Linked DNA regions of Mucilaginibacter gracilis. The protein of the gene in region 1 interacts with the protein of each later gene in a pairwise test. Links are inferred from orthologs where the notes say so. Each region holds a gene or a part of one and is shown on either strand. Other genes may lie near its edges.

The links.
Region 2: the proteins of BDD43_RS20015 (region 1) and ureG interact in binary tests that used the Escherichia coli proteins (3 or more experiments, as listed by UniProt). The link is inferred for Mucilaginibacter gracilis from one-to-one orthologs.

What each region holds. Positions count from the first base shown.
Region 1 is NZ_RBKU01000001.1:4,498,212-4,514,013, reverse strand. Bases 8,105-10,979 are described here. They hold BDD43_RS20015 (FKBP-type peptidyl-prolyl cis-trans isomerase), read left to right. Parts: upstream 8,105-9,229; coding sequence 9,230-9,730; downstream 9,731-10,979. Other genes in these bases: yidC (membrane protein insertase YidC), read right to left, coding at 10,326-10,979; BDD43_RS20020 (thioredoxin domain-containing protein), read left to right, coding at 8,105-9,162. In the rest of the region: BDD43_RS20045 (Gfo/Idh/MocA family protein), read right to left, coding at 1-771; BDD43_RS20040 (pyridoxamine 5'-phosphate oxidase family protein), read left to right, coding at 922-1,464; BDD43_RS20035 (DUF3810 domain-containing protein), read left to right, coding at 1,571-2,662; BDD43_RS20030 (PAS domain S-box protein), read left to right, coding at 2,812-5,880; BDD43_RS20025 (mandelate racemase/muconate lactonizing enzyme family protein), read right to left, coding at 5,886-6,983; more of BDD43_RS20020, read left to right, coding at 7,150-8,104; more of yidC, read right to left, coding at 10,980-12,176; BDD43_RS20005 (CTP synthase), read right to left, coding at 12,200-13,810; kdsB (3-deoxy-manno-octulosonate cytidylyltransferase), read right to left, coding at 14,030-14,764; BDD43_RS19995 (hypothetical protein), read right to left, coding at 14,761-15,483; BDD43_RS19990 (hypothetical protein), read right to left, coding at 15,480-15,802. UniProt on the Escherichia coli protein: Folding helper with both chaperone and peptidyl-prolyl cis-trans isomerase (PPIase) activities. Chaperone activity prevents aggregation of unfolded or partially folded proteins and promotes their correct folding.
Region 2 is NZ_RBKU01000001.1:4,857,116-4,872,895, forward strand. Bases 5,713-8,565 are described here. They hold ureG (urease accessory protein UreG), read left to right. Parts: upstream 5,713-6,746; coding sequence 6,747-7,385; downstream 7,386-8,565. Other genes in these bases: BDD43_RS21675 (DEAD/DEAH box helicase), read left to right, coding at 5,713-6,282; BDD43_RS21680 (hypothetical protein), read left to right, coding at 6,375-6,644; BDD43_RS21690 (urease accessory protein UreD), read left to right, coding at 7,382-8,176; BDD43_RS21695 (hypothetical protein), read left to right, coding at 8,169-8,565. In the rest of the region: BDD43_RS21660 (DUF5686 and carboxypeptidase-like regulatory domain-containing protein), read left to right, coding at 1-2,374; BDD43_RS21665 (hypothetical protein), read left to right, coding at 2,447-2,782; BDD43_RS30200 (hypothetical protein), read right to left, coding at 2,898-3,068; BDD43_RS21670 (DEAD/DEAH box helicase), read right to left, coding at 3,509-4,756; more of BDD43_RS21675, read left to right, coding at 4,936-5,712; more of BDD43_RS21695, read left to right, coding at 8,566-8,870; argS (arginine--tRNA ligase), read right to left, coding at 8,891-10,660; BDD43_RS21705 (arginine deiminase family protein), read left to right, coding at 10,991-12,451; citrulline utilization hydrolase CtlX, read left to right, coding at 12,523-13,449; BDD43_RS21715 (arginine decarboxylase), read left to right, coding at 13,650-15,041; BDD43_RS21720 (hypothetical protein), read right to left, coding at 15,105-15,780. UniProt on the Escherichia coli protein: Involved in the maturation of [NiFe] hydrogenases. Required for nickel insertion into the metal center of the hydrogenase. Exhibits a low intrinsic GTPase activity, which is essential for nickel insertion.

The DNA.
Region 1 (15,802 bases):
GGCGTTAACCGGTATCTCAATTTCTAAGCGGCCTTTGGTACCAAATATGTTTACGCGCTGGTAAGGTTGTAATTGTGTAGAGCAGGTAAAGGTTGCCGTTACGCCGTTCCCAAAATCTAACAAACCCGATGTTAGGCGGTCGGTTTTCATTTCCGGATCAAAGTCAATTAGGCTTGTAACGCGTTGTGGTTCGGTGCCTATTATGTAACGCGGAAACGAGATGCAATAGCATCCAATATCCATCAGCGCGCCGCCACCAGTTTCGGGCTTATTGCGGATGTTGGCGGCATCATTGTTAAAATAGGAGAAAAACGCGTTTATCGTTTTTACCTCGCCTAATAAACCAGCATCAACCAGTTGTTTGGCTTTGAGCCATTGCGGGTGGAAACGGTACATAAAAGCTTCCATTACTTTAAGTTGCGGGTATTGCTGGCAGGCATCAAATAGCTGTTGAGCTTCGCGAGCCGTTAAGGCAATTGGTTTTTCGCAAAGCACATGTTTACCGGCCTGCAAAGCTTTAATGGTATAAGGCACGTGTAAATGGTTGGGTAGCGGGTTGTAAATAGCATCAATATCAGGGTCGGCCAGTAGGGCTTCGTAGTCGTCATATATTTTAAAAATTCCCAAATCATTGGCAGTTTCTTCCGCCTTTTGCTTGTCGCGCGAAGCAATGGCAACAACCTGTGCATACTGGCTTTTTTGCATAGCCGGTATTACCTGTACACGGCCAATTTTAGCCGTGCTTAATATTCCCCAACGTACCTTGTTCATAGTGCTTGTTTTTATAACGAATAGCAAAGGTATAAACTTGTGGCAGAAGCATCAATTTCTTATTACGGACTATTATTATCTTTTTAATTAAAATAAATCACACAAACTATAAGTTTAACGGTTATCTAATCTATAAAAAAAATAAAAACTATGGATACCATAAATGCAACGCAACAAGAAGAACATATTAAGCCGCTGGAAGGAACTGAGGCCATTGAAAAAATAAGGGAACTAACCAAAAAAGCTGACTCTTGCTTTTTTATTACCAGTATTAAAACAGGTTTACCTGTTTCGGCCAGGCCAATGTCTACCCAGCAGGTTGATGACCAGGGTAACCTTTGGTTTTTGAGTGCTAAAGACAGCGAACACAACAAAGAAATTACCGCCGACCCTTTTGTGCATCTGTTTTATCAGGCATCGGCTCATACCGGTTTCGTCAATATTTATGGCATGGCCGAAATTGGTAACGACAAAGCCAAAATTGAAGAAATTTGGGACCCCATCGCCAAAGTATGGTTTCAGGGCGGTATAGACGATCCGTTGATAACTACCATTAAGGTTAGTCCGCTTCAAGGTTATTACTGGGATAATAAGCATGGTTCTATTGTTCAATTTGCTAAAATGGCGGCATCCCTGGTAACAGGCAAAACAATGGACGACTCGATAGAAGGCACGCTTAATGTTGGCGAATAAAAAGCCACGGCAATGCCTTTAATTTAACGGCATTGTTATAATTCCCCGGTATAATTTTTACCGGGGATTTTTATTTCCGAAAAGCTATATTTGAAGGATACAAAAAATGATCCGTTTCAAATACAGCAAAGGCCCCATCCAATCAAAAATTGCAATTATTGTGGTTTTAGCCGCAATATGGGTATTGATGGTGCTTTTTATGAACCACCCTACGGCTGTAGAACGCTACTATTCGGGTAGCTTGTATTTGGGTATTTGTTGGGTGCTGCATCCGGTATTTAATTTGTTTCCGTTTAGCGTTGGCGATGTATTTTATATCCTCCTTATTGTTTATCTGCTGTACGTTCTTATCAAAATTATCCGTTTATTGGTATTGCGCCGCTTTAGGTTAATGTTTATTTGTTTGCTTAAAGTAATTATAGTTGTACAAGCTTTAATTGTGGTGTTTTATATTTTTTGGGGATTAAATTATTTCCGTCCGTCGGCAGCAAAAAGGCTAAATCTGCAAGATACGTCGTACAGTTTTGAGGATATAAAACAGGTAACCGCAATGCTTATTGATAGCGCAAACGCAAGCAGGGCCCGTTTAACCAGCGAAGATACGTTGCAAAATAACGCAGCTATTTATCAAACGGCAGCAAACGCTATAGATACCCTCTCAAAACAGTCAAAATATTTCCCCGCTATTCATCCCAAAATAAAATCGTCGTTACTTACTTTTTTTATGAATTATTTGGGTACCGAAGGCGACTACAACCCATTTACTTCCGAGGCGCAGATGAATTACCAGATGCCTGTTTTTTTGCGCCCATTTACCGCCTGCCACGAAATGACACATCAAATGGGCTTTGGCGCCGAGGATGAAGCTAATTTTGGCGGTTTTGTAGCAGGTATTGGTTCGCACAATCGTTTGTTGCGGTATTCGGCTTATTACAGCGGGATGGAGGAGTTTATGCTTACAGTTTTTTTAAAAGATAGTTTAAGTTATAAAAAGCTCAAAACAAATATATCGCCACAGGTACGTAGCGACCGTAAGCACGACCGGCTTTATTGGAAAAGTTTTGAAGGTAAGGCAGGTATATTCGGCAGCATTTTGTACGATAACTATCTAAAAAGCAACAATCAGCCGCAAGGCTTAAAAACTTATAACCGAATGATACGCCTGGTTATGGCCTGGTACTGTAAAAAGGAGCCATAAAATAACTTAAATAAAGGCAACCTTCTTAATTTACATACGTTCAAGTCAGTATCAACTAACTACCAATTTAAAACATCAGTATTTTGATTTTATTATTATTATTGGCTATCTATACCTAAAAAAGGTAGTGGCCATAACCTAAATTTTAGATGAGTTTAAAAAAACAAATTTTGCAATCAGGAAAACCTCTTTTTAAAAGTATCGAACTAACTTTTTTTCGGTACGGGGTTTCTGCCGGTGGTGAAATTAACATTATAACTATAGATAAAAATGCGCAGCAGCTATTTGACGTGCCAGCAGATGATATTATAGCCGATGCAAACAAGTTACTTAATGTGATTGACGAAGCCGACAGGGAAACATTAATTTCGGCATTAAAACAGCAACATGATTTTGAATGGGAGGGAAAAGTTACCGTAGCGCCCAACATCCGGAAATTAATAAAAGCCCAGGTAACTCATACTAATAATACCCTTAATTGTGCATTTATAGATATTACCCCGGTTAAAAAATTACAACTAAAGCTAAATAAAGCTAAGCGTTTGCTGAGTGAAACCGGTAAGCTGGCCAAAATAGGCACCTGGGAAATTAACCTGGTAACTGGTAAATTAACCTGGTCTTCCGAAGTTTATCATATGCATGAGATGGACGTTGAAGATGGTATTGATTTACAGACGGCCATAAATTTTTACACCCCTGTTTCCAGGCCGGTAATAAAGGCTGCAGTTGATAAAACCATTGCAACAGGCGAACCTTACCAGGTTGAACTGCCCATGCTAACGGCCAAGGGTAATTTATTATGGGTACGATCTAGCGGTAATATCATTAAAAAAAATGGCAAGCCTAAACGCTTATATGGCGTTTTTCAGGATATAACGTATCAAAAAGATATTGAAGAGCAGCACAGGGTTATTTTCGAATTTTCTACAGATGCACATTTACTGTTTGACGAAACAGGAATAATTGATTGCAACAATGCTGCTGTCGAGATGATGGGTTACTCGGATAAATCGGAGTTAATGTCACATCACCCGGCTGATTTTTCGCCCCAATATCAACCAGACGGACAGTTATCCCACGAAAAATCGAAAGAGATGGATAGGCTTGCCCACGAAAAGGGGGTACACCAGTTTGAGTGGATGCACAAGCGTAAGGATGGCACCGAATTATTTATTGAGGTTACCCTCAACCCCGTTTCTATAAGGCATAAAGAGGTGTTGCTGGTTGTTTGGCACGACATCACCCTGCGTAAACAAGCTGAGGAGAAGCTGCGGAAAAATGAAGCATTGCTATACGAAACCCAGGAATTAACCCATAGTGGGAGCTGGGAGATAGACCTTGTAACCGGAAAAAATTATTGGTCGGCGGAGGCCTTTCGGATATTTGGATTTGAACCTGTTGGTACCGGCCCGCAAACCCACGATTTTGATCAGCTCATTCACCCCGACGATCGCGATAAATACAAAAGTGCCATAAAAATGGCCGTAAAAGGTGGTAAAACATCCGATTTTGATTTGCGCATTTTTCCTAAAACCGGCGGTATAAAGTACATACAGGCAATTGGCAAACCCCAATTTAACGAGTATGGAGCGGTAACAAGATTATACGGTGCAATTATTGATATAACGGCCTATAAACTGGCCGAAGAAGCAATTCGCCTAAAGCAAAAGCAACTGAATACCTTTATAGAGGTTTCGCCGGCTGCCATTGCTATTTTTGATAAAGAAATGCGATATATAGCTGCAAGCGACATCTGGAAAAAAGATTATAAGCTGGAGCGTAAAAACATTGTAGGGGTGCGGCACTACGACCTCTTCCCGGACTCGTCGTTGCGGTGGAAGGAATTTCATGACAGGGGCCTGCACGGCGAAATAATTGGTGAGGTTGAAGATAGCTATGTGCGTAAAAATGGCAAAGTGCAATGGTTTAGATGGGAAATAAGGCCTTGGTTTGAAAAAGACGAAATAGGCGGAATCATTATGTTTACCGAAGTAATAACCGAGCGTAAAGAGGCCGAGCAGGCCCTGATAAAAGCAAAAGAGCAGGCCGAAAACGCCGCTCAGGCTAAAACTCAGTTTCTCTCTACCATGAGCCACGAGATACGCACGCCCATGAATGCGGTTATTGGCTTTACGCACTTGTTGTTGCAAAACCCGCGCAAAGACCAGGAAGAGTACCTTAAAATATTAAAGTTTTCGGGCGAAAACCTGTTGGTGCTCATTAATGATATATTGGATTTTAGTAAGATAGAAGCCGGTAAGCTGGAGTTTGAAAACGTTGATTTTAGCGTTAAAGACCTCATTCGCAATATAAGGGCCGCTATGGAACAGCGCGCTATTGAGAAAAATATCCAGCTTAAGCTGATGATAGAAGACGATTTGCCTCATGCCGTAATTGGCGATCCGGTTAGGTTGGGCCAAATATTAACCAACTTAATTAGCAATGCCTTAAAATTTACCAATTATGGCAAGGTAACGGTAACAGCGTCGCTAATTAACCAAACCGAACAATCGGCAACTATTGGCTTTGAGGTTAAAGATACCGGCATTGGCATACCCTTAGATAAGCAGGCATCTATATTTGAGAGTTTTACACAAGCCAGTTCGGATACAACACGTAAGTATGGCGGTACAGGTTTAGGGCTTACTATTACCAAACGCCTGCTGGAAATGCAGGGTAGTTTTATTAAATTACAAAGCGAGCCAGGCGTAGGCTCAACATTCTCGTTTAACTTAACCTTTGCCAATAGCAACTTAAAGTTAGAGTCGAGCGTATCAAGGCAATCACCTGTTGTACAGGGAAGTTTGTTGGGCACACGCATTTTATTGGCCGAGGATAACCAGATTAATATTTTGCTGGCTAAGCAGTTTTTAAAACAATGGGACGTGGAATGCGATGTTGCCGAAAATGGCGAACTGGCTGTAAAACTCACCCAAGCCAACGACTATGATATGATATTAATGGATTTGCAAATGCCAGAAATGGATGGTTATACAGCCACCCAAGAAATACGCAAACTTGAGCCGGCATATAAATATCGAAAATTACCCATTATAGCCCTAACAGCATCGGCCATGTTGGATAATAAAGACAGGGCATTTATAGTGGGTATGGATGATTATATTAGCAAACCCTTTAACCCCGACGAGTTGTACCGTAAAATTGCGCACTACAGTAAAATATCAAAAGCTAATAAGCTATTGCATGCCGTAAATTAGTTATCTTATATTTTCCAATGCTCGCATTTGGTTAAAAATGCCTCGTCGGCATCCGCGCCAATACCAATTGCATGTGGTAGCGATAAAAAATAACCCTTGTATGTTAGGCCGCCAATGCAGGGGTCTGCCAGGTGGCCCAGCATACAGGTATCCATATCGTAAAAACTAATATTCGGGCTGGCGTAAACAAAATGTAGCTGTGCGCTTGCGGCAATGCGGCTTTCAAGCATACCGCCCATCATGCAGGCAACGCCATGTTCTGCACCCAAGTTATGTATCTTGATGGCTTCGTTTATCCCACCCGATTTTGCGAATTTAATATTAATGTATTCGCACGACCCGCTGTTGATTTGTTTGTGCGCATCGTGATGGTTATACACACTTTCGTCGGCCATAATTTTGATAGGGGATAGTTCCTTTAAACGGGGCAACAGGTCATCATACCAGGTACGCATTGGTTGTTCGCAAAATTCAACATCGTAATGAAACATGTTTTGCAATGCATAAACAGCATCGTCAAAATCCCAACCCTGGTTAGCGTCTATACGTATTTTTAAATCCGGGCCAACGGCTTCACGTATTAGTTTAATACGTTCAACGTCTTGTTTGGCATCTTTGCCCAATTTAACTTTAAGTATAGTTGCACCGCTTTGTTTAAACTCTACAGCTTTTTGTGCCATTTTACCGGGCTCGCCAATGCCTATGGTTATATCCGTTTCAACCTCGCGTATTTCGCCACCTAAAAATTGGTAAAGTGGTAAATTGGCATCCTTTGCAGCAATATCATAAAGTGCCATATCAAATGCGCTTTTTATAGTTGCGTTACCGGCGGTAAAGTTGTGTAGTTGCTGTAGCCTTTCGGGTATATTTAAAGGGTCTTTACCTCGCCATAACTTGGCAAATTCGCGCGCCATAGCCAGGCAGGTATCCTGCGTTTCGCCAACAATCATCGGGAAGGCCGAGCATTCGCCAACACCATAAAAACCGGCATCGGTATGCACGCGTATAAATGTATTTTGCGCATAATCCATAGTTCCGGTGGCAATGGTAAACGGTTCCATAGGTATGCTGAAACGGTAAATATCAATATAGGTAATTTGCATAACGCTAAGATAATAAATGTACCAGTGAATGTGTAGGTGTGCGAATGGGTAAATGTGCAAATCAATGTGCTTGTGTGCGAATGAGTAAATGTGCAAATGCCTTATAACATTAAAAAATTGAAAAACAATTTGCACATTCGCACATTTACTCATTTGCACATCTACAATGAACAAACTATCAAATTCAACTTCGCCATATTTACTTCAGCATGCCAATAACCCGGTTAACTGGTTTCCGTGGGGCGCCGAAGCTTTACAAAAGGCTAAAGACGAAAACAAGCTTATCCTGGTTAGTATTGGCTATTCAGCCTGCCATTGGTGCCATGTTATGGAACATGAGAGCTTTGAGGATGAGCAGGTGGCCGAAATCATGAACGACCATTTTGTTTGTATTAAAATTGACCGCGAAGAGCGACCCGATATTGACCAGATATACATGAGCGCCGTGCAGTTAATGACCGGCCGTGGCGGTTGGCCCTTAAATTGTATTTGCCTGCCCGACCAACGGCCCATTTACGGGGGCACATACTTCCCTAAAACCGATTGGATGGGGCTACTTTTTAACCTCGCCAATTTTTGGGAACAAAAACCACAGGAGGCCGAAGAATATGCTGTGAAGTTAACCGAAGGTATACACCAGTATGAAAACATTAGTTTTGTTAACGAGCACATGGAAAATACCCCTGCCGACTTACAAGCTATTGTTAAACCCTGGAGCAAATATTTTGATTTCAAAGAAGGTGGAATGGACAGGGCTCCCAAGTTCCCGATGCCCAATAACTGGCAGTTTTTAATGCGTTACGCTCATTTAATGAAGGATGAGGAAACCAATGTTATAGTTAGGCTTACCTTAGAAAAGCTTGCCAAGGGCGGCATTTACGACCATATTGGCGGTGGCTTTGCGCGATACTCGGTAGACGGGCATTGGCACGTACCGCACTTTGAGAAAATGTTATATGATAATGCCCAACTCATCAGTTTGTACTCCGAAGCCTATACCTGGTGCGGAGATAAGCTTTATAAAAATATAGTTGACGAAACCATTGCCTTTATAAAACGCGAACTCACATCGCCGGAGGGCGGCTTTTATTCGGCACTTGATGCCGATAGTGAAGGGGTAGAGGGCAAGTTTTACACTTTTACCCTGCCAGAGATTGAAGAAATATTGGGCGACGATGCTGGTTTATTTGCTATATATTACAACGTTACCGCCGATGGTAACTGGGCCGAAGAGCATACTAATATATTTTTCCGTAACGATGAGGATGAATTATTAGCGCATAAACTTGGTATCCCGGTTGATGCTTTAGTTGATAAAATAGCCCAACTCCGCGTTAAAATGCTCCAGGCCAGGAGTAGCCGTGTAAGGCCTGGGCTTGATTATAAAATACTAACATCGTGGAACGGCCTTATGCTTAAAGGGCTTTGCGATGCTTACCGTGCCTTTAACGAGCCTGCTTATTTAGAAATGGCACTAAAAAATGCCCATTTTATAAAAAACAATTTAATTAGCGATAACAAGCAAATAAGCCGCGTTTACAATAAACTAAACGCAAATGATGGTATAGCGTTTTTGGATGATTACGCTATGTTGGCAGATGCTTTTATAGCGCTTTACGAAGTTACGTTTGATGAAAATTGGCTGCAATTAGCCAAAGCCTTAACCGAATATGCGCTTGATTATTTTTATGACAACGCTACCGGAATGCTATTTTACACGCCCGACAATGGCGAGCAACTGATAGCACGCAAATTTGAGGTGATGGATAATGTAATACCGGCATCAAACTCGGTAATGGCGCGCAACCTTAAAAAATTAAGCTTATTTTTTGATAATACCGAATATGAGGCACTTGCCGCCCAACTGCTGCGCAACATTAAAAAGCTAATGGCTAAATATGGTTCGGCATACTCCAACTGGGCCATGCTGATGCTTGATGATATAATGAGCACTTATGAAATTGCCATTACGGGCCATGATGCCGAAATTAAGCGTATTGAGATAGAAAAAAAGTACATCCCCAATAAAATTATCTTGGGCGGAACAAAAGGAAGTTTACCTTTGTTGCATGATAAGTTTACGGCACAAACTCAAATATATGTTTGTGTTAATAAAACCTGCCAATTGCCGGTAACAGAGGCTGAGGCGGCATTTCAACAAATAAAAGGTTGGGATTAAATGGTTTGCGGCGGGGTAGCCGCGGATTTTTTATTCCGATTAATTTAAAAACACAAAAAACATAATAATGAAGATTGAACCCCAACACGTAGTTTCGCTTACTTACGACCTGTATGTTAACCAGGAAGATGGTACTGAAGGATTAGTAGAAAGTGCAACTCAAGAGCAACCATTAACCTTTTTATACGGAGCAGGCCAAATGCTGCCTAAGTTTGAAGAGCATTTGAGTACCTTATCAACCGGTGATGATTACGAATTTCGCCTGAGTGCCGAAGATGCTTACGGCCAATATGACGAAGAAGCTGTGGCTAACCTGCCTAAAGAAATGTTTAACGGAACGGATGTGCCCGAAATTGGCAGCGTTTTACCTTTACAGGATAACGAAGGTCATCATTTTCAAGGCCAGGTAGTATCAATTGCCGAAGACGCTGTAATTGTTGACTTAAACCACCCTATGGCTGGCCAGGCCCTGCATTTTAAAGGTAATATTTTAAATGTGCGCCCTGCCACTCCCGAAGAACTTTCGCACGGCCATGCACACGGAGCAGATGGTCATCATCAGCACTAAAAATTTATTATACAATAAAAACAAAACGGGTCATTGCTGTAATCTAATCAGCAATGGCCCGTTATTATTTGGGCGAAATTAAAAACGGGCTGTGTTGTTGCCAGTTATAAAATCCCGAATCTTCTGAAGCCTGAAATAACGAAAAAGTGATAGCCTATACAACTGTCTTTTGACAGCCCCTCCGGTATTGATTGTACCCAATACTGCGCCGTTAGGTGCAATAGCCCGGTAGAAAACAAAATATCTAATCCTTTTGCGCCGTAGGTGACAATACTTAACAAACTATTATTGTTCGCGATAGAAACCGGCCAGGTATCGTACCGCCGGCACGAACTAATTGCCGGGCGTTTTTTCTACCGACCTTTAACTCATCCGGAGTTAAAAAAATGTTGCAATAGTAACTCCATAGCTTGAAATTAAAAACGTTATGGGTAGCGATAGCGCGGCAATCGCAAACTATAGAGGGGGCGGAAATGTATCGGTGCGGTTGTTTCCTTACAGCAATTACACGTTTTACTGTAAAAAACCAATAAACTAATAAAGGGGAAAAACGCAACGTTTTTCCCCTTTATTAGTTTATAAAAGTAAGGCTCGCTTACTTCAGTTTTTTGGGTGGTGTGGTTGATGCCGGTGCTTGCTTTACTTGTTGTTGCTGGCGCATCAGTTCTTCCATTTTAGCGGCAAAACCGCCTTTCTTTTTAGTTTTATCTTCAGGTTTCTTTTTGTTATCCTGTATTTGGGCGTGTATTTTTTTATCATCAACCATCAGGCGTATTAAATACTGTTGGGCAAAGGTTAACATGTTTGCCAAAAAGTAATAATAATTTAAACCCGCAGGGTATTTGTTTAGTACAAAAATGAATATAACAGGTGTAATGTACCCAATATACTTCATTTGGCCGCTTGCGCCCGATATTTGGTTGTTAAAGTAAGTGTAAATAAATGTTGAAATAGTCATCAACAAACACATTAAACTTAGGTGATCGCCCAGTAAAGGTATGGTGGTTCCAAATTTAATCAAATCGTCATAGGTTGATAAATCCTTCATCCACAAAAAGCTTTGGCCGCGTAACTCAAACAAAGCCGGGAAAAACCGCAGAAAAGCAAATACAATTGGCAATTGCAGCACCATGGGCAAGCAGCCACCCAGGGGGTTAACTCCAGCCTTTTTGTAAAGCTTCATGTATTCCTGCTGTAGCAGGGTAGGGTTATCCTCGCCAACTTTGGCTTTTATCTCGTCCATCTCGGGCTTTAGCACACGCATTTTAGCCATGGATAGGTACGATTTATAGGTAAGCGGCGATAGTACCAGTTTAAGCAAAATTGTCAATATCAGGATAACAATACCATAGTTCCAGCCAAACTGTTTCAAAAAGTCGAATACAACTAATACTACATACCTGTTAATGTATTTAAACAATACCCAACCTAAATCAATTTGTTTATCAAGGTTATAACCTTGCGCCTTCAATGTTTTAAACTCGTTTGGCCCAAAATAAAACTCCATCGGGTAAACACCGGCTGTATTAGCAGGTATTTGCAAGCTGGCCAGCATCTGCTTAACCTCGGTTTTATTACTGGTATCGAGGCTTACACGGAGGTCTGATTTAGTAAACCCGTCTTTATAAATCAACACGTTTGAAAAAAAGTGCTGTTTAAACGATACCCATTGCACCTTTTTATCGGCAATGGTTTTGGCTTCATCGCCGGTTACGCTTAGGTTGTATACATCGTCTTCGGTATTTTTATACGTAACGGTTGAATACTGGCGCTCCATACCCATGTCCTTTTCGGTTTTGAGCATGCTCGATTGCCAGTTGATGTCGATAGTTTTATTATCAGCTACAACGTTATCTAAGCCAACCTCTTTTATAGTGAGGCCCAATTTATAACCTAACGGACTAAGGGTGTAAACATAGTCGATGTATTGGGTGGCACTGTAATTTAAACGGAAGGTAATTGTAGAATCGGCACCGGCTGAGTTTAAACCCGCGGATGATGGTTTAAAATACAAATCGTTGGTGTTGATTTTTTTATTGCCGGCAATAAAATTTAAACCAAAATGGTTATTGGCACCATCAAACAGTATGAGTGGTTTGCCATCAAAAGTTTTAAATCTCTTTAACTCTACCGACTGAACGCGGCCACCAAGTGTTGAAACTTTTACCAGTAATTCTTTATTTTGTACGGTAACCAGTTTATCATCACCTACTGTAGCTGCGCCAAACGCAGTTTTCAATAAGGCAGAATCAACAACTTTGGGTTTTTTAACCGAATCGGCTTGCGGAACTACAGCGGCTGTTTTAATTCCGGCTCTTTTTAACGAGTCGGCATGTGCGGCTATTTGTGCTTTTTTAAGTTCGGCTTCACTCGGCTTCATCAGGTAAAATGAGCCAAAAAGTATCAGCATAATCAGGAATAATCCTGTGTAAGTATTTTTATCCATTGTAATAAGTACGTAACAAGCTGCTATTTTTTACGGGCATAAACCAGCGCAGCGGCCACAAAGTTAACAAAAAGTGGGTGAGGATTAGCAACCGTTGATTTTAATTCCGGATGAAATTGCGCACCCACAAAAAACGGGTGATTTTTAAGCTCTACAATTTCAACCAGGTTGTTTTCGGGGTTCATTCCCGATGGTATCATTCCGGCGCTTTCGTATTGTTTAAGGTAATCGTTATTAAATTCGTAACGGTGGCGGTGCCTTTCGGAGATGTTTAATTGGCCGTAAATAGCTGCCGCTTTACTGTTCTTTTTAATTTGGCAGGCATATGCACCCAGGCGCATGGTGCCGCCTTTGGCAGTAATCTTTTTTTGTTCCTCCATCATGTTGATAACCGGGTAGGGGGTATCGGGGTTCATTTCAACACTGTGTGCATCTTTTAATCCCAATACGTTGCGGCCAAATTCAACCACGGCGCACTGCATGCCCAGGCAAATACCAAAAAACGGAATATTGTTTTCGCGCACGTAACGTATAGCTTCTATTTTACCCTCAATGCCGCGCACGCCAAAGCCAGGCGCAACCAATATACCATGCAGGCCTTTCAAACGGTCAACAGCGTTTTCGGGTGTTAATTGCTCCGAGCTAATACATTCTACCCGTACCTTGCACTCATTTTGCGCGCCGGCATGTATAAACGATTCGGTGATGGATTTATAGGCATCCGGCAATTCAACATATTTACCAACCAGGCCAATGCGTATTTCGGCAGTTGGGTTTTTCAGGCGGCCTAAAAAGTCTTTCCAGCGTTCTAAATTAGGCTCGTTTTTGCTCGATAGCTTGAGCTTGCTCATTACTGTTTTATCTAATTGCTCTTTAAGCATCAGCAACGGCACATCGTAAATGGTTGATGCATCTATCGATTCGATAACCGCGTTAACATTTACGTTACAAAATAAGGCTATCTTTTTACGGATGTCCATATTGATATGATGCTCGGTACGGCAAACCAAAATATCTGGTTGGATACCATACTCCAACAACATTTTAACAGAGTGTTGGGTTGGCTTGGTTTTTAACTCGCCCGCAGCAGCTAAAAATGGAATAAGGGTTAAATGGATAACGAGCGAATCATTTTGCCCATGCTCCCACCTAAACTGGCGCACAGCCTCAATAAATGGTAACGATTCGATATCGCCCACGGTGCCGCCAATCTCGGTTATTACAACATCATACTCGCCGGTTTCGCCCAGTATGCGGAAGTTGCGTTTAATCTCATCGGTAATGTGCGGAACTACCTGTACTGTTTTACCTAAAAACGCACCTTCGCGTTCGCGGTTGATTACGTTTTGGTAAATACGGCCTGTAGTAATGTTATTGGCTTTTGATGTTGGCGTATTTAAAAAACGCTCGTAGTGCCCAAGGTCAAGGTCGGTTTCGGCACCGTCTTCGGTAACGTAGCATTCACCGTGTTCGTAGGGGTTTAATGTTCCGGGATCGATGTTAATGTAAGGGTCAAATTTTTGGATGGTAACCCGGTAACCACGTGCCTGTAGTAATTTGGCCAGTGATGCAGAAATAATACCCTTCCCTAACGACGAGGTAACGCCGCCCGTAACAAAAATATATTTAGTCATATGTTTTTTTTGAATTTCGGTACCCGATGAATGGAGAACAGAAATTGTTTGTGTACGGGATGCAAAGGTAAAAAATTATTTGGGATTTGCCCGATGTGTTGGTAAAACGACACCGATTTTACAAGGCAAATGATACTGCCGTAACTAACAGCTTGTTAAAAAGGCACATGGGTAATAGCAAAACACAGGCAATCAAAAAACATGTAAGGCAAGGGCACGTTACAAATTCTTCAACAACTTCGTCAAATCTTCCGGCGTATCAATGGCATAGGTTTCCAGTTCGGTTTCGGCAACTTTAATGCGGTAACCGTTCTCAATCCAGCGCAATTGTTCAAGGCTCTCGGCTTTTTCAAGTGACGATACCGGTAATATCGTTACCTGCTGCAAAATATCGCTGCGGTACCCATAAATACCAATGTGCTTGTAATAAGTATAATGGTAAAGCCATTGCTGCGGCTCGCTGCCACGCACGTGGGGCAGGGGAGAGCGCGAAAAATAAATTGCCTCCGAGTTTTTATTTAAAATAACCTTTGGCGAACTAAAGTTATACAACTCTTCGGTTGTTTGTATTTTTTTAACCAGGGTGGCAAGCTGCGTATCCGGTTCATCAAAGCACGATGCCACTTTGGCTATCTGCTGCGGATCTATAAATGGTTCGTCGCCTTGTATATTGATAATCACCTGGTATTCGGGATGCGCACCGGCAACTTCCGCACAACGGTCGGTGCCGCTTTGGTGTGTTTGTGCCGTCATCACCGCAACGCCGCCAAATTGTTGTACGTGCGTAAAAATGCGCTCATCATCGGTGGCAACAATAACCTCGGTTAAGGTATCGCATTTTTTTGCCTGTTCGTAAACGCGCTGTATCATGCTTTTACCGTTGATATCAACCAACGGTTTTCCGGGAAAGCGGGTTGACGCATAACGGGCGGGTATAATACCTAAAATCTTCATTTTTTCAATGTAATCGTTTTAAACGCCTTCAACGCCTTTTCCTGGTCGCCTTCCGAAAGGCCGTCGCCCACCATATTAAAATTTAACTGCGAAGTGCGGCTTTTAATGTAAACCCCGGTTTTGCCTTCGGTAGCAGTTTGGGGCCAAATGGTTTTGATGATATATTGTTGAGTAGTATCAAGGCGTATGTTATGGCTTTTAATGGATTGAGGTATGCGGATGGGTACATAAATGGTACTATCCTTATATTTCAGGTCGGCAATATAATCGGCTCCGGGATAATACCTTCGCCATTTATCGTCGGGCACGCGAATCTTTTTAGTGTATTCAATATTAGCCTCCACTTTTATAGGCAATGCCCCTTTAATTGCCTGTTGTTGCATTAAACGTTTAGTTTCGGCTTCCAGTTTTTCTTTGGGCACGTAAGTAACATCCGGGTCACAAAAATAGCAGGTAGAAGAGGACCAGTTTTTTTCGTCGGTTAGGTATTGCTGCTCAGTTGCAATTAAACTACTGGCATAGCCCATTGTACTATAATCAAATGATATGGTGCCCGACGATGTTGTAATAGTACCCACAAACGAATCGGTACCATTACCAGGCTCATAGCTCCAGCCGTAAGGCATATCCATTGTAAAGTAACCTGTATCGAGCTTTTTGGTGCAACTAAATAAGGATATAAATAAAAAGAGATAAATAAAATTTTTAACTTTCATCATCTAATGTCAGCCCTTTCCTTAATAGATATAGTTTTAAAGGCAGTTAAAGCCTGTTCTTGCTCTCGCGCATCTAAATTAGCAGCCACCAAATTAAATGTTAAATGATCTTTTTTGCCATAAAAATAAATAGCTGTAATACCCTTACCAGTAACTTTTGGCGATATTGTTTTTATGATATATCTATTGGTTGAGTCTATACGAATATTGTGATTTTTTATTTCAGAAGGTATGTTTATCGGTAAAATAATTGCGCTGTCTTTATATGTCAACTTCGCAATATAATCAGCTTTAGGATATTTTATTTTCTCTTTTTGATTTG
Region 2 (15,780 bases), 360 kb from region 1 along the record:
GGTAAAATTAACAAACGGCACCCGCAAAGGCGTTGCCACTAATTTCGACGGTATTTACCATTTAGCCGTACCGGGCAATATTGCAACCGATAGTATTTACACCAGCTACGTAAGTTATACCCCATCGCGCAAGCTGATACCTAAAGGCATCGAAATAGAAATTAACTTTCAGCTTGCTATAGATTCAAAAATGCTGAAAGCTGTTACCGTTACGCCTAAAACCTATGTTAACCCGGCCTGGGAAATTATGGCTAAAATGGTTAAACATAAACCCGATAACGACCCCCAAAAATTAAAAAGTTACGAGTATCAAAGCTATAACCGGATAGAACTATCGCTCACTAACCTTAGCGAGAAACTAAAACAGCGCAAAGTTTTTAAACAAATATTGCCGCTGATGGATAGCTTAAAGAAAATTGCCGGCGAAGAAGGTACTCCGGTGCTACCCATATTTGCATCCGAAACCATATCCGATTATTATTATCAAAACAACCCGCTTCGCAAAGCAGAATACGTTAAGCGTACCAAATCCGCAGGCGTGGGTATTGAAGACGAAACACTGGTTTCGCAATTAATTGGTTCTACCTTTTTGCAATACAACTTTTATAAAAACTTTTTGCGCCTTGCCGGGAAAGATTTTATATCGCCCCTAACAGATAGCTGGAAAACGTTTTACAACTACGAACTGATTGACGAGCACGATAAAATTAACGGCAAAGAATATTATAAAATAGAATTTAAACCAAAACGCGGCCACGATTTAGCCTTTAACGGCGTAATGTGGATTACTAAAGACGATTACGCCCTTTACCGTGTTGATGCTTCGGTGCCGCCGGATGCTAACCTTAATTTTTTAAGCAAGGTTCGCATTCAGCAAGAGATGGTGCAGCCCGAGGGTACAACGGCCTGGCTACCGGGAAAAACACGTATAACACTTAACATCAATAACATAACTAAAAATTTGTCGGGCTTTATTTGCAAGTTTTACTTATCAAACAGCAATATCAAAGTAAACCAGGATTATCCCGAAAGTTTGTTTAAAGAGCCCGTTGTGATGAGCCCCGATGTAGCCAAGGTTGACGAAAGCTACTGGCAAAAAAACCGTCATGATTCGGTTACACTGGCTGATAAGCGGGTTTACCAAATGATAGATACTGTTAAAAACCTGCCCCTTGTTAAAACCTATGCCAAGTTTGCCGGTATGCTTATAAACGGCTATTACAAAGTAGGCTGGTTTAGCTTTGGCCCCTACCCCTACACGGTTAGCCATAACGACTTGGAAGGCACCGTATTACGTGTTGGCGGCATTACCAACACCCGTTTTAGCGATAAATGGATTTTGGGTGGTTACGCCGCATATGCCTTTAAAGATGATAAACTGAAATACAGCGGTAGTGTTGACTACATTGCATCGCGCAAGCCCTGGACGCAGATAGGAACATCCTACCTGCATGATATTGGGCAAACCGGCTACCAGTACGAGAGCTTTACCCTTAACGGCAACAATGTTTTTAATGCATCTATTAACAACGGCGCAATAAGCACGCGCGGGCCGTTTTATCAAAACGTTATTAAGGCTTATGTACAGCGTGATTTAAAATCGGATTTAAGGGCCAAGGTTACCTTTACCCACAGCACTTTTGACCCGCTTACGCCTTACGAATACGTTTACCCTAATAACTCCGATACCATACATAACTACCAAACCGCCGATGCTACCTTTGAATTGCAATGGCGCCCGGGTACACGCTTACTGCAATCGAGCAAGATAAACAAGCGGATAACCGTTGGTAACGGAGCAGATAATATTACGGTTACTTTTAGATATGTACATGGTTTTAAAGGCCTGCTTGACGGCGACTTTAATTACAACAAGTTATATATTAATGCCCAGCAAAAGGTACATATGGGTATTTTTGGCAAAGGCGAATACTCGTTAACAGGTGGCTTTATACCAAGTAACGTGCCTTATACGCTGGTTGAAAACCACCGTTTTAACTTTAATACTATGCGCTTTTTAGAGTTTGCCAGCGATAAATATGCATCGTTAACTTACACCCAGCACATGGATGGCCTGATAACCAACAGCATACCGCTATTAAAGGCCCTTAACATACGCACAGTTTTAGTTGCCGATATTTTAGAAGGCAGCCTATCTACTACCAATAACGAGGCCTTTAGGCGCGGCCGTACCATTGTTGACCGCAGTTTAGGCTCAGTCCCTTATGTGGAAGTTGGTTACGGGGTTGAAAATATTTTGAAAATAATACGTGTAGACTTTTTATACCGCCTTACCCACATGGACCACCTGAATGGCCGCGGCGAACTGCCCGACAGATTTGCGCCACGCGTAAGCTTGCAGTTTAGGTTGTAATTTTTAAAACTGATTACCTTACCACATGTTATCAATAATAACCGGCCCTATAAAACGCCGGTTATTATTTTTATGAAAACTTACCAAACCAAAATAAATCCCAATGTACGTGGCTTATGTGTAGCACTGCAACAAAAGCTGCCTGCTAAATTTAACAACAAAATGTATGGCGGCACCAATTTAAACATTGTTGAAAGCGGTAACAGCATCGAAATTTGGCTTCCCCTACCCTACGAACAGTATCTCTATAAGATTGATGTGGATGGAAGTGATGTGAACATCAGCAAATCTGAACACTATACCGATGATGCAAACAGCCTGGCTATGGAAGACGTGCTAACGGATATTGTGATAGCGTTTATTGGAAAAGAAAACATTGAAAACCTGGAACCTTCAACCGGGAATTGATTTTGTAGCCGCTTTTAAACTACTTGAGGATAATTAAAAGGCATAAAAAAAGAGTTTCTTAACGAAACTCCTTTTTGTTTTAAATAGGGTAGATAGTGTATTTTGTAATTACAAATTAAGCAACTTTACGGCTTACGGACCTGCTACCTAATTGTTGTTTTTGTGTTGATTTGAAAGCTTGCAAATCACCTTCTAAAATTTCTTTTAATTGTTTGTCAAAACGGGTCATTATCAATTTAGTGCGGTTAAGCATCAATTTTTCGAGTATTAAATCCATATTTTCCATAATCGATGTGTTTAATTTGAATATCGTGATTTTTGTTAAGCTACCTGGCTGTTTTGGCTTCTGCTGCCCAATTGCTGGCTATTTGATTTAAACGATTGTAAATCGTTCTCTATAATTCTTTTAACTCCTTGTCAAAACGCGTAATCATCAATTTAGTGCGGTTAAGCGTTAATTTTTCGAGTATCAGGTCTATGTTTTCCATGGCTAAGTTAATTAATGATGTTAGCTATATTACCAATATTATGCCACCGGAAGCACGATTAAAAAAAGGCCCCAAAACAACGCCCAATATACATTTTAACGCATACAACAGTGTAAAGGGAAAAAAACACTGTATATTTTAATAGTCACAATAGTGTAAACTGCGGGTGTTAAAACAAACAGAACGGTTTATTTTGATACTTCAATTTTAACCTTCTTGTTCTTAATCTTCTCGTTCTTTATTTTTGCACGGCCTGCTGTATTCGGTTACGTTTAACGGCTACATACGATTCATGATCTCTAACCTCTATCAGCCCCAATTCATCTTTTTGTAAGCCACCTTTTTGTAACAACAAGCCAACAATATCAACTTTGTTTACCTTATCCTTTTTCCCGGCAGATATATAAATGGTATCCCATTCGGTTAAGGGCGGGGTTACGTTTTTCTCGGGCAATGTTTCAATTTCAGGTTTTTTAACATACGGCAGGCTTTCATCCGGCGAGAGTATTAAATAGGCTGTGCCCTTGGCGTGCATACGTGCCGTACGGCCATTGCGATGGGTAAACGCTTCTTCGTTATGCGGTAGCTGGTAGTGTAGCACGGCCTCAATCTCCGGTATATCCAGTCCGCGCGAAGCCAGGTCTGTAGTAATGAGCAAACGGTTGCTTCCGTTCCTAAATTTTAGCAGGGCATGTTCGCGGTCTTCCTGCTCCATCCCACCATGAAAAACACCATGTATCAATCCCATGTAACTCAACAGTTCGCTTATCCGGTCTACCGCTTCGCGGTGGTTACAAAATACAAGGGTAGCTTTGTTGCCTATTTTACATATCAGGGCAAACAAAGTACTAAGCTTATCTTCGGCATCGGCCATTACGGCTTTAATCTTTAAATCGGGCATTACAACGGCATCCTTTAAAAAATCCAGTTCAACCGCATTTTTTACTCCGGTAAAGGCCGGTATATCGTCCATTTTGGTGGCCGATGTTAATATCCGCTTGGTTAGCGCGCCCAAACTGCGGATGATATAAGCCATATCTTCCTGAAAACCAAATTCGAGTGCTTTATCAAACTCGTCCAAAACTAAGGTTTGCACGGTTGAGGTATCAAAACTTTCGTGGCGCACATGGTAGGCTATGCGGCCCGGTGTGCCTATTAAAACCGCGGGCGGTTGCGAAAGACTATTTTTTTCGATGCGTGTGGGGTGGCCTCCGTAGCAGCAGTTTACCTTAAAGCCTGTGCCCATGCTTTTAAAAACCTTCTCAATCTGCAAAGCTAACTCGCGCGATGGTACCAGCACCATTGCCTGTACCCCTGCCCTATCTTTTTGCAGCAGGTTTAATACCGGTAGCAAAAAACCAAGTGTTTTGCCCGAGCCTGTTGGCGATAGTAAAACCATATCACTTTGGTTCGGCACGTTTAACGCTGCGTGCTGCATTTGGTTAAGGGCCGCTATATTTAGATTTTGAAGGGATTGTTTAATCATAATGCGGCAAAGGTAGTGTTTGGTTTTGGTTCATGGATGATAGTTGATTGTTGATGGATGATAGTTCATAGTCAATGGATCATAGATGATGGTTTATAGTCATATTGACGTTTATAAAATGTGTATTTGCTATGAACTATCATCCATGAACTATGAACCATAGCCCTTATTTATGAACTATGAACCCGAAACTCACCACATTGCCAAAAAACCGTACCTTTGCGGCAATGTGGTCAGATAAATTAAAGCTAAACAAACAATTGGTACGCTCCCTTACCGATGCGGGATATTTAACCCCCAAGGAGATGCAAACGCGCTCGCTGTCGCGGATTATTGGCGGCCAGGACATGATAGGCGTTGGCCCCGAAGGCTGCGGTAAAACTACCACTTATGTACTGGGCGTGTTAATGCGCCTTAAATATGGTGTTGAAGAAGCTCCGCGCGCGTTGATATTGGTACCTGATAAGGAACGCGTAATAGCGGTTACCGAGCAATTTGAACTTTTAAATAAAAACGATACCATACGCATAGTAAGCCTGTACGCCGCACCCGGCACCGAGGCCCAGATGAACGCCCTTGCCGATGGTGCCGATATTGTTGTGGCCACGCCCGACCGTGCCCGTTCCATTTATCTTAAACTTGGCCTAAACCTCAACAAAATAATGATGTTTGTGGTAGACGATGCCGATGCCATTGTGAAACAAGGCCTGCAATTACCGGTTAACGAACTGGCAAACAGTATTTTAAAATGCCAGCACTTAATATTTACCGAAGTATTGCACGGTAAACTTGAACACATGATAGCGCCGTTTATGAACCAACCTGCCATTATTGAGGTTGATGAACTTGCCGAAGCCGAGGCCGAAATACTGGACCAACTGCTGTACCATGTACCAAACTTTCGTACCAAGTTAAACCTGCTTAATTTGCTGATGCACGATACCGAGGTATTTACCAAGGCCGTAATATTTGTAAATACCCGCTTAACTGCCGAAAAAATATTAAACAGCCTTACCCACGTTATTAAAAAAGAGGCTGCCATATTAAACCCCTTATTTTTTGAAACCGCCGGTTTTGAGCGCATTGATGATTTTAAGGAACAAACTGAAAAACGGATATTGATTGTAGCTAACGAGTTACAGGGCTTTATTGATGTGGAGGGCGTGCCCTTCATTATTCACCTGGAGTTGCCGGATGAAAAAGAAACTTTTATTGACCGTATTATAAAACGCGACGCCGACCAGGAAACTTTTGCCATAACCTTTGCAACGGATATTGAGTTAAGCATGGTTAAAAAAATAGAACAGGCAACGGGCCACAAAATACCAACGGCAGAATTGCCCGAAGACTTGATAGTTGCGAAAGAAGAAAATAAGGAAGAGACAAAGAAAAAACCAGCAGCCAAAGCCGCCGCTACCGAAGTGCGTGGCGAAGCCTTTCACGAAAAAAAGGATAGCAATAAAAAGGATTACAACTTTAGCGCAGGCACCAAAGCTAAAATGAACAAAAAGAAGAAGCACGGGTAAGGCTGGAAAAAAGGTAGACATTCACCTTGATGCCATTATGCTGTTCGCCCAACTTATAAGTCAATAACTTAATAACCAATAACTACCCACAGATGATAGAACCTTTTGATATTGAAATAGGCGAAACAGTTTACGCCGTATTTCCGGAAGAGGATGAGATTTATACCATTTTTAAGGATGGTATTGAATACGTAAAAATACAAAAAGACACGGAAGGCATTTGGCTAAAGCTTGACCCCGAAACCGAAATGCCAACCTTTGGCAGCGACGAGGAAATTAATAATATTGGTAAAGCCATTATACTTTACCAGGAAAACGGCGGCGGCGATGAAGAGGATGAAGACGAGGAGGAGTTTGAATAGACTTAGCTTAATGAGCCTGTTTAAATTTCATTCACAAATAGTTATTAAATAATAAAATCATCAACCCATCGAGTCGCTCGCAATAATGAAATAAAAAGTAACATGTTCGATAGAAATTACATCAAAATAGGCGTAGCCGGGCCGGTTGGCTCGGGTAAAACGGCTTTAATTGAGCGTTTATCGCGACACATGGCAGGTGAATATAGTTTGGGCGTTATCACCAACGATATTTACACTAAAGAGGATGCCGAGTTTTTAACCCAAAATAGTTTGCTCGCACCCGAGCGTATTATTGGTGTGGAAACTGGCGGTTGCCCCCATACGGCCATCCGCGAAGATGCGAGCATGAACCTGGAAGCTGTTGACGAGATGGCGGCACGCATACCCGATGTGCAGATTATTTTTATTGAGAGCGGTGGCGATAACCTTTCGGCCACCTTTAGTCCCGATCTGGCCGATATTACCATCTTTGTTATTGATGTTGCCGAAGGTGACAAAATTCCCCGCAAGGGCGGCCCCGGTATAACCCGGAGCGATTTACTGGTTATCAATAAAATTGACCTTGCACCATACGTGAATGCCGACCTTAATGTGATGGAGCGCGACGCCCGTTTAATGCGCAAGGGAGCGCCCTTTGTGTTTACCAACCTGATGAGTTTACAGGGCCTGGACAGTGTTATAGGCTGGATAAAAAAATACGGCTTACTGGAAGAGAACCCCGAACCTGCTTTGCGCAGATGATAGCACATTTGCATATACAAACCAAATTGCGCGATGGGATAACGTATCTTAAAAAATCATATTTTACGCCGCCGTTTAAACTTGCCGATGTGCGCGAGGATAAAAGAGACAAAACCCTGCGCCTGATGCTCATGAGCTCGTCACCGGGAATATTGGATGGGGACGAATACGATATTAAAATTGAACTGGACGAGGGTTGCGCACTTACCTTGTTAACGCAATCGTACCAGCGCTTATTCAGCATGCAGGGCAGCGCAGGGCAACAGTTGCAAGTTAATATGGCTGCGGGAGCCACGTTTTGTTACCTGCCCCACCCAACTGTTCCGCACCAAAACTCGGATTTTACATCAAAAAGCAATATTTACCTATCGGCCAATTGCAGCCTCATTTGGGGCGAAATTTTAACCTGCGGCCGTAAAATGAACGGTGAGATTTTTCTATTTTCAAAATATCATAATCTTACTCAAATTTACATGAATGGAAAGCTCGTTATTAAAGAAAACCTGCTAATTAAACCTTTGCAAATTGATGTGAATGCCATTGGGCAGTTAGAAAATTACACCCACCAGGCCAGTTTGATATTTTTAAACGAAAATGCTGATGTAAAAAACTTAAAAACATACATCAGTACGTTTTTAGCAACACAAACCGGTATTGACTACGGCATTACCGAAACACAAAAAAACGGACTGTTAATACGCATTTTAGGCTACAAAGGCGAGCAGCTACATGATTGCTTAAACAAAATAGCAGGTTTAATTAACACAACAAAAAACGCTGCCTATGCATAGCGAATTAGGCTTATTGGTATTAACAGCCATCACCATCAGTTGTATTCACACCTTTAGCGGGCCCGATCATTATTTGCCTTTTGTTGCCTTGTCGCGATCAAGGGGCTGGTCGGTTAGCCGCACTGTGGTGTGGACTATAGTTTGCGGTATTGGGCATGTTGGCAGTTCGGTAATTTTGGGATTGATAGGTATTGCCGTGGGCTGGTCGTTATCGCGGTTAAGCTGGCTAGAAAATATTCGTGGCGGTTATGCAGCCTGGGCCCTGCTTCTGTTTGGCTTGGCTTATACCATTTGGGGCTTTTACCATGCCCGGTTAAACAAGCCGCACAAACATTTTGATATTAACGATGATGGCTCAATTTACGTTTTTGAGCACAAGCACGGCCAAACCGTGGCCCCCAATAACCGCTACCCGGTTACACCCTGGGTAATGTTTTTCATTTTTGCAATGGGCCCAAGCGAGCCCATGATTCCGCTTTTATCTTATCCGGCTGCTAAAAACTCGGTTTTTGCCATTACCGCACTGGTTATTGTATATATTATAGCCACTGTATTAACCATGGTGGTTATGGTAGTTTTAAGCTTATACGGCATATCGTATTTTAAAACCGGAAAAATAGAGCGTTACGTGCATGCCCTGGGCGGCCTAACCATACTAATTTGCGGTTGCGGGATGGTTTTTTTAGGCTGGTGATTTTTTTCATCACCAAACCCTTACATCCTTTCGGGAACATTAATGCCCAGCAATTTCATGGCCCTGTTAATAATTTGCGCCGTTGCGGATGACAGTTGTAACCTAAACTGCATCACATTTTCGTCTTCGGCTTTTAAAATTGGTTTTTCCTGGTAAAATTTATTGTAGGTTTTGGCCAGTTCGTAAACGTAGTTGGCAATAACAGCCGGACTATAATCGCGCGCACCCTGCATAATTGCTTCGGGGAACTGGTTTAAGGCCAATATTAAATCGCGCTCAACGGAATCCAATACGTTAATAAGAGTACTTGCATCGCCCGGCACAAAGCCTGCCCGTTTCAATACCGATTTAATACGCGCATGGGTATATTGTATAAATGGCCCGGTATGCCCCTGAAAATCAATCGATTCATTAGGATCAAACAGCAAACGCTTTTTGGGTTCAACCTTTAGTAAAAAGTACTTTAAAGCTCCCATACCTATGTTGTAGTATAGTTGCTGTTTTTCGGCTTCGTCAAAATCATTAATCTTGCCGAGAGCTTCTGTTTGTACTTTAGCGGTTTGCTCCATTTCGGCCATTAAATCGTCGGCATCAACAACGGTTCCTTCACGGCTTTTCATCTTGCCCGATGGCAGGTCAACCATACCGTATGATAAATGGAACAACCCCTTTGCCCAGGGCTTACCCAGCTTTTGTAGTATTAAAAACAATACTTTAAAGTGATAATCCTGCTCGTTACCCACCACATAAATTGATTTATCCATGTGGAAGTCGTCGTATTTCAATTGTGCTGTGCCAACATCCTGTGTAATGTAAACCGATGTTCCGTTTGACCGTAGCACCAATTTCTCGTCCAACCCGTCGGCAGTCAGGTCAATCCAAACCGAACCGTCTTCCTTTTTTACAAAAACACCTTTGGCTAAACCTTCCTCAACAATATCCTTACCCAACAGGTAAGTTTTCGATTCGTAATAATATTGGTCAAAATCAACACCAAGTTTTTTGTAGGTGGCATCAAAACCAGCATAAACCCAACTGTTCATGGTTTCCCAAAGGCTCATAACATCCGGGTCGCCGGCTTCCCATAGCTGTAGCATTTGTTGGGCCTGTACAATTAAGGGAGCATTCTTTTTGGCCTCGTCTTCCGTTTGGCCCTCGGCTATCAGTTGTTCAATTTGCTTTTTATATTCTTTATCAAAAACAACATAATACTTGCCAACCAAATGGTCGCCTTTTAATCCGCTACTTTCGGGCGTTTCGCCATTGCCGAACAGTTGCCAGGCAAGCATCGATTTACAGATGTGGATACCCCTGTCGTTAACTAAATTGGCTTTAATAACATCGTAGCCATTGGCCTTCAATATCTCGGCTACCGAATAACCCAATAAATTATTACGGATATGCCCCAAATGCAAAGGCTTATTGGTATTGGGCGACGAATATTCAACCATTACCCGCTCGCCCTTTGCGGGGAAGGTGCCGAATGTGGGAGCGGCGATTTCGGTATAGAGTTGTTTTATCCAGTACTCGTCGTTAATGCTGATATTTAAAAAACCCTTTATCACGTTAAAGCCCGAAACATGGGCTATCTCGTTTTCAATAAACCCGCCAATCTCGTTCCCGGTTTGCTCCGGTGATTTACGCGAAAATTTAACAAACGGAAAGATAACTATGGTAACCTGCCCTTCAAATTCCTTACGGGTTTGCTGTAAGGTAACATCGGCAGCGGTAATATCGGTTTGGTATAAGGCCTTAACGGCTTTAAGGGTTGCATCAACTATGAAATCCATCCGGCAAAATTAATCAAATCTATTTAAAATAAGAGTCAAGAAGCGAGAAGCAGGAATTAAGAGTTAGAAGATAGGAGCAAGATGTAAGAATCAGGAACCAAGATTTAAAATGCCATATTTATTTTTCTCTCCTGGTTCTTGTCTCTTGATTCTTGCCTCTTGACACTGATTATATGGCTAAATTCTGATAGCTTTGTGAAGAAAAGAGACAAGAATTGAGAATCAGGAAGCAAGACGTTAGATGCAAGGAACCAAGACACTTGTTTTATTTTTTTCCTGCTTCCTGATTCTTACATCTTGCTTCTATCTTCTTGATTATGAATTAAAAACATGCTCACTACTACAAATTTCAACATCAATAACACGTCCGAAATTGGCGACCTGTTATGCTTGCTCATCCACAGTCCGGATGCCGGATTGGGTAAGGTTGTGCCCAATAAGGCTCAGGATTGGCTTTTTGAAGATATAGTTCACCTGGATACCATCCGCCGTAAAGAGTACGACCATTATGTTAAAGTGCTGCTTTATTTTTTAGACCCTGAAAAAATAGCAGGGAAATTAAGTGCAATAGACAGCCCCGAAAGCAACCGCGACTTTTTTAAACCGGGCAATGCCGGGTTTCATAACTCAACCAAAGTAATAGAGTTTCAAACGCTGCTGGCCGATATATTGGCCGAACAAACCGTTAAGGAAAAATTGGTTGCCGCCATTTGCGGCATGGAAAACCTCACCTATGGTTTGCAGCAAACCTTAGTAGATACCGGCGCAACAGAACTGGCAAAAACACTTTTATCGGGCTTTTTAAACCATAAACTTATATTTGCGCCCATACCCAATTTTATTTTTTCGCGCGATGTTGGTGTAGCCATTAATAATTACCTGCTCATTAGTAAACCCGCGAAAGCTGCCCGCCTGCGCGAAAGTTTGCTGGTGCGTTACATCTTTTTCAACCATCCGTTGTTTGCCGCTTACCGCAACAATATCATCGAGATACCCGAAAGTATGGAAGCGTTTTTAGAACCCATCGGCGAAAGCCACGAGCCAACCACTTTAGAGTGCGGCGACGTAATGGTGGTTAGCCCGAACCATATTTTAATTGGTTGCAGCGAGCGCACATCAACACGCGGCGCAAACGCGGCCATTAAATTACTGTTTGAAAAAGGCGTTGTCGAAAAGGTAACCATCATCAAAATTCCGCAAAAGCGTAACTTTATGCACCTGGATACTGTTTTTACACAGGTTAAACGCAACGTTTGGGTGCTGCTAAAATCGTTATTTGATGAGGAAGCGGTTAACTTGAACGAACCTATTAGTCACTTTGGCGACACTATGGCTAAAGATAGCCCTCAAATAATACAGTTTGCCAAAGGCAAAACAAACGAGCCAAAGCATTTTGCTAACCTGGAAGCCTTGCTTGATGATATTAGCCGTAACGATTTGCACAGTGCCGAGCCAACACAATTCATCTACTCGGGCAATAACCAGTTCCCTTACGATTCGCGCGAGCAATGGACGGATTCGTGTAATCTCCTCGCACTAAAAGAGGGTGTGGTTTTGGCATACGACCGTAACGATAAAACCATTGAAGCTTTTGAACAACACGGTTTTGCCATTGTTAAGGTTGCCGATCTGCTCAAAAAACTGGAAAGCGGCGAAACATCGACCGAAACCATAACAGATACCGTAATACTCATGCCATCCGCCGAGTTATCGCGTGCACGTGGCGGCTTCCATTGTATGAGTATGCCGTTGTTAAGGAGTTCAATAGTTCATTTGCCATTGGTTCATTAGTCTAGGCTGATGAACTATTTGCACATTAATTGACTGAACTTTGCACTAATGACCAATGAACCATTGAACTAATGAACCAGTTAACATCCCACATATTAATGATACGCCCCGTTAGCTTCGGCTTTAACGAGCAGACGGCAGAAAGTAATGCATTTCAGCACCGCAGCCAAAATGAGCAGGATATACAGCAAAAGGCATTGGCCGAATTTGACGCTTTTGCTGACAAATTAAAAGCCAATGGTTTGGATGTTATTATAGTTAACGACAAGCCAGAGCCGCATACGCCCGATTCCATTTTCCCAAATAACTGGGTATCGTTTCACGAGGATGGCAAAATATTTATGTATCCGATGCAGGCCGAAAACAGGCGATTGGAGCGGGATTTGAAGATGCTAAAAAAGATAACCCTGAATAGCTTTTTTGTGAGCGATATTAAAGACCTGAGTGCTTACGAAAATAATGAGCAATATTTAGAAGGTACGGGTAGTATGGTTTTAGATCGCGGAAACAAAATTGCTTACGCTTGTTTGTCGCCACGTACTCATCCCGATGTTATTGGGGCTTTTCGTGCAGAAAGCGGCTACACCTCCATCCTATTCCACGCTACGGACCAAAACGGTAAAGCAATTTACCACACCAACGTAATGATGTGCATGGGCGACGAATTTGTAGTAATATGCCTTGATGCCGTAACCGATACTGCCGAAAAAAACTTATTAATGGCATCTTTTGAGCAAACAAACAAGCAGGTTATCGAAATTTCGCAACAGCAACTCAACGAATTTGCGGGCAATATGCTGGAATTAAGAAACGAAAAAAACGAACGGTTATTGGTTATGTCGGCCAGGGCGCTTGCTTCGCTTCATCCCCAACAGGTTCAAAAACTTGAAAAATATTGTAAAATTATTAGCGCAAACCTGCAAACCATAGAAACCATTGGCGGCGGAAGTGCCCGTTGTATGATAGCAGAGGTACATTTGCCGCCTTTGAGTTCATAAGATTCGTAGTTGATGGTTCATAGTTCATAGAAAAAATACCATTATCCATCATCTGCCAAAACCATGAACTATGAACCATCAACCATGAACCTTTACAAGGCATCAATTAAATTACATTGCGTACAATAAAAAACTCTTAATTATTAGGTTTATTTCAATTAAAAAATTACATTTTTGCGCAAATTATTTTAATTCGATAAATGCAGAGTTACGAGGAATTTATTGACCTGAGCGTGGGTTTCCCGCAAGAGGGTTTTGAGGTTTATGATGATGAATTATATTTTCACGACCTTAATTTAATGGAGATGATAGAAACGTATGGTACGCCGCTTAGGTTTACTTACCTGCCTATCGTTTCAAAAAAAATACAGCAAGCTAAACTATTGTTTCAGCAGGCCATAGTTAAAAACAACTATCGCGGAAGCTATAAATATTGCTATTGTACCAAAAGTTCGCACTTTAAGCATATTGTTGAAGAAGCGTTAAAAAACGACATTCACCTTGAAACATCATCGGCTTTTGATATGCCTATGATTGATGCGCTGGAGAAAAAAGGGCTTTTAAATAAAGAGATGACCGTTATTTGTAACGGTTTTAAAACCTTCCAATACAAAACTTATATTATTGATATGCTGCATGATGGTTTTAAAAACATCATCCCGGTATTGGATAATAAAGAGGAGTTTAACATTTACGACGACGAGGTTGAGATGGACACTCCCTGCAACCTGGGCATCCGCATAGCTGCGGAAGAGCAACCGGATTCGCAGTTTTACACCTCGCGTTTGGGTGTACGTATTGAGGACGTGATAGATTTTTATTATAACAAGATAGAAAAGAACCCAAATTTTAGGTTAAAACTATTGCACTTCTTTATCAACTCGGGTATTTCCGACACGCCATATTACTGGAACGAGTTAGAAAAGTACGTAACCTTATATTGCAAGCTCAAAAAAATAAACCCCGATTTAGATACTTTGGATATTGGTGGCGGTATGCCATTTAAAGATTCGTTGGTGTTTGATTTTGATTACGAATACATGATTAACGAGATTGTTAGTCGGATTAAAGAGATATGCGCCGAGCACGACGTAATTGAGCCGGATATTATTACCGAATTTGGTAAGTATACCGTTGCCGAAGCGTCGGGTATTTTATATAAGGTATTGGGCCGCAAACAACAAAACGACCGCGAACGCTGGTTAATGCTTGATGGCTCTTTTATTACCAACCTGCCCGATGTTTGGGCCTTGAACCAAAAATACGTATTGTTACCGATAAACAATTGGGATTCGGAATACGAGCGTGTAAACCTGGGCGGCATTACCTGCGACGGACAGGATTATTACAACCAGGAAGCCCACATGAACAGTGTATTTATGCCCAAAACGCGTAAAGTACAGTACATCGGTTTCTTCCACACCGGGGCGTACCAGGAGGTTTTAAGTGGTTATGGCGGCATTCACCACTGCCTGTTGCCATCGCCCAAACACGTACTCATCCGCCGCAACCGCGACGAAACCTTTAACTTTGAAGTTTTTGGCGAGGAACAAAACAGTAAACAAGTATTAAAACTTTTGGGATATAGTTAAAAACTATAAAATCTATAAAAAGGTCATTTCGTTATATGAGATGACCTTTCTATGGGTTATAATTTATTTTTGTGCGGCTTGAGACTGATCGTTTGATGCTGACGTTTTACTCTCGCCAAATAAGCTAACCCCAATTGCAAAACCTATCCAGGGTTTCCCTTGGTATGCCCAGCCAGGTGCCGAATAAGCATAATCCAGCCCTGTAAATATGCCGGCCTGAAATTTATCATATTGAAACATATATCCACCGGAAAAGGATAAGGCAGAAGCGGAAGTAATGGTTGGATCTGATTGGTTATTCACTTTCACACTCCCTATAGATACTCCACCAAGAATGTTACTTGCACGATATATTTTAGAAACATATTGATGTTTATAACCAAGTGATATACCAAAGTTAACTTTCTCTTCAACCGTGAATGGTCCACTGGCATTACCAAAGCGTACTTTAATTGGCAGCGATAAAAAACCCCAAGTAAAGCTATTATTTTTAGGATAAATGGATTCACAATTGTCATTAAAATCTTCAAGAGGAATAAAAAATTGCATATTGTTCGCCCAGGAATCCACATAAGCTAATTTATCATATTTAATTAATGGACTGTTACCAATTTTAGGGGTGTCAGGTAATAATGCTACTTGAACTTTTGTCATTTTATAATATTCATCCATGTCCGGAAGATGTTTATTTAAATCAGTATCAGGTTTCAATCTTTGATAAAAGTCATTTTTGTTTATA